DNA from 2 places in the Escherichia albertii genome. Region 1 is predicted to be linked to the other one. Evidence: predicted binding sites of a transcription regulator. Region 1 holds the regulator's gene; the other holds the start of a gene.
What was found. The regulator CRP, encoded in region 1, controls carbon source genes, mostly activating them, when cyclic AMP is high. The targets are predictions, from matches to a motif close to ATGTGANNNNNNTCACAT.
Positions count from the first base shown of each region.

Region 2: a site for CRP is predicted at 1,695-1,712, ahead of azuC (stress response protein AzuC). Genes of this name have one in related genera too.

Region 1 is NZ_CP117568.1:2,488,634-2,492,855, reverse strand. Features, by position in the region: gene PS053_RS12190 (YccS/YhfK family putative transporter) at 1-1,488, opposite strand, end outside; gene crp (cAMP-activated global transcriptional regulator CRP) at 1,539-2,171, opposite strand; gene PS053_RS12180 (OsmC family protein) at 2,473-2,877, shown strand; gene PS053_RS12175 (phosphoribulokinase) at 2,932-3,801, opposite strand; gene PS053_RS12170 (YheU family protein) at 3,855-4,073, opposite strand; gene PS053_RS12165 (hydrolase) at 4,067-4,222, opposite strand, start outside.
Region 2 is NZ_CP117568.1:930,674-934,895, reverse strand. Features, by position in the region: gene tyrP (tyrosine transporter TyrP) at 1-69, opposite strand, end outside; gene PS053_RS04560 (YecH family metal-binding protein) at 260-499, shown strand; gene ftnA (non-heme ferritin) at 537-1,034, opposite strand; gene PS053_RS04550 (YecR-like family lipoprotein) at 1,215-1,538, opposite strand; gene azuC (stress response protein AzuC) at 1,794-1,880, shown strand; gene yecJ (DUF2766 family protein YecJ) at 1,996-2,247, shown strand; gene PS053_RS04535 (non-heme ferritin-like protein) at 2,330-2,833, opposite strand; gene araF (arabinose ABC transporter substrate-binding protein AraF) at 3,633-4,222, shown strand, end outside.

The sequences.
Region 1 (4,222 bases):
AATCAAACAACCAATAATGGTATCGATAAGACGAGGAATGATGTACTGCTCGCCGTTCAGCCACAGCAATTGCAGGGTATACACGGCGGTAATGGTAAAACCGACCGTCGCCCAGCCGTAGTTTTTGCGCAATATCAGATAGCTGGCGAGCGTGGTGAGTAGCATCAGCGTCAGGGTGTAGCCTTCCGGTATTTTGAAGTGCAGCGCCACGCCTGCAATGATTAACCCAACGACAGTTCCGACGGAACGATTCACAATCCGCAAGCGAGTCGCACCATAGCCATTTTGCGTTACCAGCAACACGGTCATCAGGATCCAGTACGATTTCGGTAAATGCAAAGCAGTTCCCATCAAGCTGGCAACGCTTAACATCACGCTCAGTCGTCCGGCATTACGCAACGCCGGAGACTTCAATGAGAGATAGCTTTTCAACGCCGGGAGTAAAGGCATCCGGCGTTGTTTATCGGCCAACAGGTCGCGAGCATAAAGCGGCCTTTGCGTACGCAACACGCGGGCAATGCGACTGAAATGCCAGTAACAGAACTGCCCTACGGGGTTATCCGGGTGCTGGCGGGCAATTTTCTCCAGTGCGCCAATTTGCTTTTCCATCGTAAAACGTGTTGGCAGGCGATGGTAAAGAATGTCATCAGCCAGTACGCGCAGACGAGTGGCGACGGTTTGCGCATTCCAGCGGATAACCTCTTCAGCATGGCTACGCTCGACCAGCTTTTGCACCTCTTCAGGTTGATGCAAACTGACCGAAATATGCTCCTGTAAGTCCAGCGCTTCCTGGAAAATACGCAGCATCCGCTTGTAATCGGTATTATTTTGCGCGGAAAGCATATGCATTTGCTGATAGCACTGGGTAATTAAATCAACGGCTTTTTGCTGGCGCACCAGCAGCGGCGGCAATGCTTTTTCAGGATCGGTATGCTGGGTAAGCAGGCTATATTTGGCTTCGCAATAATCTGCCAGTTCACGGTACAGCAAGCTAAGTGACTCGCGTAGCGGTTGTTCGCGCCAGAGCCAGAACCAAAACCAGTTGAACAGCCCGTACCAGAGCGTGCCTAATGCGTAGATAAGCAACGGTTCCCAGACTGGCATGTATCCTGCCAGACTTAAGGTAAAAATGGCAGCCAGCAGCGATGCGGGGAGTAATTTAGCGTGTAAAGGCCCCAGTTCGGCAGTGACGCCAAGCATCAGGGTTAACCCGGTCAGTAGAAAGGGTAGGGGAACATCTTTTGTCAGTAAGAGTTGCGTCAGCAAACTACAGGTAGCAAACAGAGACGCGCCAATGATTAAGCGTTTGAAAAAACGTTTGTGGGGAGTATCAAGCCCCGCGATGTTACAGCAGGCAGGAACCAGGGAGAAGAGAAGACCAAATCTTAACTCACCAAGCATTAACCCAACGGCCACGGGCAAACATAGCACCAGCGTTTGGCGTAGTGCATAGTTGATATCGGGATGATAAATCAGTCTGCGCCACATCGGGTTAAACAAAATGGCGCGCTATTCAGTAACGCGCCACTCCGACGGGATTAACGGGTGCCGTAAACGACGATGGTTTTACCGTGTGCGGAGATCAGATTTTGATCTTCCAGCATCTTCAGGATGCGCCCTACGGTTTCACGGGAACAGCCGACAATCTGACCGATTTCCTGGCGAGTAATTTTGATTTGCATACCGTCCGGGTGAGTCATGGCATCAGGCTGTTTGGCCAGATTCAGCAGCGTCTGCGCGATGCGACCTGTAACGTCAAGGAACGCCAGGTTGCCCACTTTCTCTGAAGTGACTTGCAGACGACGCGCCATCTGTGCAGAGAGACGCATCAGAATATCCGGGTTTACCTGAATCAGTTGGCGAAATTTTTTGTATGAAATTTCAGCCACTTCACAGGCTGTTTTCGCACGTACCCATGCGCTACGCTCCTGGCCTTCTTCAAACAGGCCCAGTTCGCCAATAAAATCACCCTGATTCAGATAGGAGAGGATCATTTCTTTACCCTCTTCGTCTTTGATCAGCACTGCCACAGAGCCTTTAACGATGTAGTACAGCGTTTCCGCTTTTTCACCCTGGTGAATAAGCGTGCTCTTGGATGGGTACTTATGAATGTGGCAATGAGACAAGAACCATTCGAGAGTCGGGTCTGTTTGCGGTTTGCCAAGCACCATGCGCGGTTATCCTCTGTTATAAGCTTTCTCCAGAGCCAGATAACGCCGCTGTCTCTGGATTGCCGAAATATGCTTCCCGCTACCTGGGAAGGGGCTATCAACTGTACTGCACGGTAATGTGACGTCCTTTGTATACATGCAGTACATCAATGTATTACTGTAGCATCCTGACTGTTTTAGCATAGCTTTCGCCTTGTGTCTCCTGGTGTCTCGCTTCAGCATGACCCAGGTCGCCTTCCGTTGCGCGATTTGGTCAGTACGCGTACTCTGTCAGGAAAATTGATGCAATGGAGTTCCAATTATGCAAGCGCGTGTGAAGTGGGTCGAAGGGTTAACTTTTCTGGGCGAATCCGCCTCTGGTCACCAGATTTTAATGGACGGCAATTCTGGCGATAAAGCCCCCAGTCCGATGGAAATGGTGTTGATGGCGGCAGGTGGTTGTAGTGCCATTGATGTGGTGTCTATTCTGCAAAAAGCGCGTCAGGATGTGGTCGATTGTGAAGTAAAACTGACCTCTGAACGCCGCGAAGAGGCGCCACGCCTGTTTACGCACATTAATCTGCATTTTATTGTCACTGGTCGTGACTTAAAAGACGCAGCGGTTGCGCGTGCGGTGGATCTCTCAGCCGAAAAGTATTGCTCGGTGGCGCTAATGCTGGAAAAAGCAGTGAATATTACCCATTCGTATGAAGTGGTTGACGCGTGATTTCATGATTAAAGTATGAAGCCGGATAATATTCTATCCGGCTTCAAAAGTGAGTTACTCGATTTTCTTCCCTTCCATCAAGCGTTGTACCAGCGGCAGCATAATTAACTCCATTGCCAGACCCATTTTGCCGCCTGGCACTACTAATGTATTGATGTGAGAAATGAATGAACCCTGCAACATCGCCAGCAGCCAGGGGAAATCAATACCTTCCAGATTACGGAAATGGATCACCACAAAGCTTTCATCCAGCGACGGGATACCTTTTGCCGCGAACGGATTTGAGGTGTCGACAGTGGGAACGCGCTGGAAGTTAATATGGGTGCGGGAAAACTGCGGCGTGATGTAGTTGATATAGTCTTCCATTGAACGCACAACTGAGTCCATTACCGCCTCTCGTGAGTGCCCGCGCTCGCTGGTGTCGCGAATGAGCTTTTGAATCCACTCAAGGTTAACGATAGGCACCACGCCGACCAGTAAATCCACATGTTGCGCAACGTTATGCTGTGGCGTGACTACGCCGCCGTGTAAACCTTCATAAAACAGGACATCAGTGGGTTCCGGCAGCGGTTGCCACGGAGTGAATGTCCCCGGCACCTGATTCCACGGTACCGCTTCATCGTAGGTGTGCAGATATTTACGAGATTTCCCTTTACCGCTCTGACCGTATTCAATGAAGGTCTGTTCCAGCAGGCCGAAATCGTTAGCCTCGGGGCCGAAGTAACTGATATGCCGCCCGGCATCGCGCGCTTTGCGGATCGCCATGTCCATTTCCGGGCGGGTATAGCGGTGAAAACTGTCGCCTTCCACTTCGGCTGCATGCAGATTTAACTGCGCGAATATTTTGCGAAACGCGAGGCTGGTGGTGGTGGTCCCCGCGCCGCTGGATCCTGTTACCGCAATGACCGGATGTTTGGCAGACATAGTAACTCCATGACTTAGCTATCATTATTATCTCGTCCGCCGACGGTTGCAGGTTATTCGCGAAACTGACTGCGCGGCATGATATTGACCGTTTCGTGCAGTTCCGACCACACCAGCACCGCTTCTCCGCACTGTAGCTGGCGTTTGACGTCGGCGACTTTCTGTTCAAGTGTGCGCTCATGTTCACCATAATCGGTGCCTTCACGTAACACAAAGCTTTCAATTAAATTTTCCAGCGTTTCGGGGGAGAGGTCTTGCCAGGGAATCAACATGATTTCGCCTCCAGATACGTTGATAACCAGTCAGGAATGCGTGACTCGAGCCACATTTTCGGGTGGAATAACGTACCGCCAATGAAGCCGACGTGACCGCCATGTTCAGTCAGTTGATACTCCACCTGAGGAGGTAAATTTTCCGGTTT
Region 2 (4,222 bases), 1.6 Mb from region 1:
TGCCAGCATACCTGCGCCAATTGTGGTTCCTGCCACGATAAAAACACTTCCCAGAGTTCTGTTTTTCACGCTTTCTTCTGTCCTGACGATCTTTATGAGTGATATCTGTGGCGCAGGTTAAGGCATTCTGTATATTTCGTCAAATCAGCGTTACATATTGTGTAAATTAATGTGTACAGTAAAATGCATTCAGAACTGCGTTGGCGCAAAGCTTTGATGAGCGCCTGCCGTTACGCTATGTCTTTTTTGAGGAGGAACGATGGAATCCATTCACGGTCATGAAGTGTTAAATATGATGATTGAATCTGGCGAGCAATATACTCACGCCAGCCTGGAAGCGGCGATTAAAGCGCGTTTTGGTGAACAAGCGCGTTTTCATACCTGTTCGGCAGAAGGGATGACGGCGGGAGAGCTGGTGGCGTTTCTGGCGGCAAAAGGTAAATTTATTCCCAGTGGAGATGGATTCTCAACTGATCCAGGTAAGATTTGTCGTCACTGATATGAAACGGCGGCAGAGATTCTGCCGCCGGAGAGGATTAGTTTTGTGTGTCGAGGGTAGAGAGTTCTTTATCGATAAAATAAAGACCTTCGCCGCTCTTACCTGCCAGGCTTAATTTATCAATAATAGACTTGAACAATTTCTCTTCTTCATGCTGTTCAGAGACATACCACTGCAGGAAATTGAATGTCGGATAATCCTGATTGGTCATGGCTGCATGAGCCAGTTCGTTAATTTTCTGGGTAATTAACTGCTCGTGTTTGTAGGTTTCCTGGAATAATTCATCAAGTGAAGAATATTCCGCAAACGGGGATTCAACAGTATTTATACGCGGTAAGTTTCCGGTATCGGTCAGATAGTCAAACAGGCGCTGCATATGCGTCATTTCTTCCTGAGCATGGCGGCGCAGGAACGCAGCAGCGCCTTCGAAGGTGTGATAGCTGCACCAGGCGCTCATTTGCTGATAAAGCAGTGAAGAATACAGTTCCAGGTTCATCTGCTCATTAAGTTTTTCAATCATTTCTGGTTTCAGCATGATAGTCGTGCTCCATAAAGATTATTTTTGTTGCTGTGCCGCCACTATAATTTGTTATTTTATTATTTGCAAAAGGTAAAATATAAGCGTCAATTATTAAAAATACGAATGGGAATAAAACGCATTAACACTATTTATGTGTGAATTAATCAGCGAAATATCTCTCGCTGATTAAGTGTTTTATTGAAAGACAGAGAAGGCGGAATGCTGGCACCGATATGACAAAGTGAATTCAGTATTCAGACATAAAGAACCGGCAAAGACGCTACAGTTTCCCACTGGCTGACCAAAGGGGATGGCGTGAGTATATCCCTCTTGCTGACACGCGCGATCGGCGATTCCGTGGTTCAGATAACGATCAGAGCGGGCATGTTGTAAAAATGCCTGATCATAAACCAGCCGGACAATGCCCGCTGCCGCATCAACATTGCCCACATGAGCCTGACGAGTAATGGTACATCCCGTCAGTGTTATTACTGAAAGAGTCAGAATCAGAGATTTCATGGTGCAGCCAGAAGAGTAAAAGAAAGACGCATTTTACGCGTTGCTGCGCAGCTGCAATGGACGGAAAAGACGGCAGGCAGGTGCTATTTCTTGTCATCATCAGACCTTTTGCTGCGTTTTTATGGTTATCATTTTTATAACATAAAAGGGGTATTTATGTGATTCGCATCACATTAAGGTTGATTTTTGTGATGGATGTCATATTATAAGCACGAAGACAATAACAGATATATAACAAATGGTCGGAGTGTCGCAATGAAACTGAGCAAGATCCTGAAAAGCATGTTTGATAACTATTGCAAGACGTTCAAAGACGTACCGCCAGGCAATATGTTCAGATAAACAAGAAACCTGCTCCGGCAGGTTTTTTTGTATCCTGATAGCGTGGGATGTGGCTATCACTGCGGAAGCGAAGCCGTTACTATAACGGTTTTGAAAATGCTATCAGGAGTTTACGATGCCCCAGCCGCTAAATGCCGATCAGGAACTGGTCTCTGATGTTGTCGCTTGCCAGTTGGTTATCAAACAAATTCTCGACGTACTCGATGTTATCGCGCCCGTAGAGATTCGCGAAAAAATGTCCAGCCAGTTAAAGAATATCGACTTTACCAACCATCCTGCCGCTGCTGATCCTGTCACCATGCGGGCTATTCAAAAAGCCATCGCGCTGATTGATCTGAAATTTACTCCACAAGGCGAATCCCATTAAAAAACCGCTGCTTCAGTGATATGAAGCAGCGGCCTTCAGAAATTTATTTTGTTCCGGCGCAATACATGAGCGCCGGTCATTATCAATGCAGTTGATGCGACACAACATTCAGTACATGCTGGTCGGTCTGTACAGGGCACATACCCGCCAGTTTAGCGCTACGGACTTCATCAAGAATAGTTTGCAACAACAGACCGTCGTACTGCTGTTCTTTTTCCAGATCGCGCAGGAAATCAACGGTAGACTCATCATTCAAGGCTTTTGCTTCAACGGCTAATTGTGACAGTGTGCTTGAACGCTGTTCATACTCTTCCATCGTTTTTTGGAATAACTCTTCCAAAGAGTTTAATTTCTCGCCAGGAACGTCAATGGCCTTCACGATGGGGGTTGCTCCAACACTTTTTATAAAATTAAACATGCGCATCATCTGAGTCACATTACTTTGTGCCTGGGCGCGAAGGAAAGTCGCGGTGCCATTCAGACTTTGCTCAGAACACCAGTTGCTCAGGTGGAGGTAGAGATTGGATGCATAAAACTCGAGGTTCATTTGCGTGTTGAGTTTGAGAAGCATTCCAGCGGTTGCCATACCTAATATCCTTATATCCAGAAGTGGAGAGGTGCAAGATAAATCAAAACACCATAATTACTGTTTGCAGAATAATTCCTTTCTGCGGGTCCGAAATGTGATCGTGGAGTCAATTCTGACGATGATCTGAAATAAGCATAACGTCTGAATGCCAATAAGAAAATCCCTAAATCATCGGGTTTATATTTTTTTACATTTCATTGGTTAAATCAATTGAATAGCAATGATTTTTAATGTTGTGGTTTCTTTAACTCATTGATAATTCAGCATTGTTAAACATCATGATGATGTTTTGATATTTGACGATAAATTTATTGCAGTGTGACATAGTTCTCATTATATACAGGTTATTATTTTGGTTAGCACGGTGATAATAAACAGTAAAAATGATTTACGTTACGAGGAGATATGTCTGGCTAACATGAGTAATAGAACAGTTAATCACCTTCATAGCAAAAAATTAATGCTGGACGCTTTTCGTAAAAAACAGCCCATCAATATCGAACACAGCAGGCTACAAGGATTTCCAGGCTAATCTTATGGATTAATCTGCTAAGCATCTTTTTATTGTCCGACAATTACCGCGCGTTGTATGTCTTTTCTCGCTGAATTTATGCACGTTCTGACTGTAATTCTGCGATGTGATGTTGCTCTCCTATGGAGAATTAATTTCCCGCTAAAACTATGCCAACACGGTCACTTATCTTTTGCTAAAAGGTAATGCTTTGTTTTCCGATTAAATTAACGAAAGTTGTTCGTTTTTGCCCTACACAAAATGACGCTAAAGCTGGAGATAACCATGCACAAATTTACTAAAGCTCTTGCCGCCATCGGTCTGGCTGCCGTTATGTCACAATCCGCTATGGCGGAAAATCTGAAGCTCGGTTTCCTGGTGAAGCAACCGGAAGAACCGTGGTTCCAGACCGAATGGAAGTTTGCCGATAAAGCCGGGAAAGATTTAGGTTTTGACGTGATTAAAATTGCCGTACCTGACGGAGAAAAAACACTGAATGCCATTGATAGCCTTGCTGCCAGCGGCGCGAAAGGTTTCGTCATTTGTACGCCGGACCCGAAACTGGGGGCTGCAATCGTGGCTAAAGCCCGTGGCTACGATATGAAAGTTATTGCTGTCGATGACCAGTTCGTCAACGCCAAAGGCAAGCCAATGGATACTGTTCCGCTGGTGATGATGGCGGCGACTAAGATTGGCGAACGCCAGGGCCAGGAATTGTATAAAGAGATGCAAAAACGCGGTTGGGACGTGAAAGAAAGTGCTGTGATGGCTATTACCGCCAACGAACTGGATACCGCTCGCCGTCGTACTACCGGTTCTATGGATGCGCTGAAAGCGGCTGGATTCCCGGAAAAACAAATTTATCAGGTCCCTAC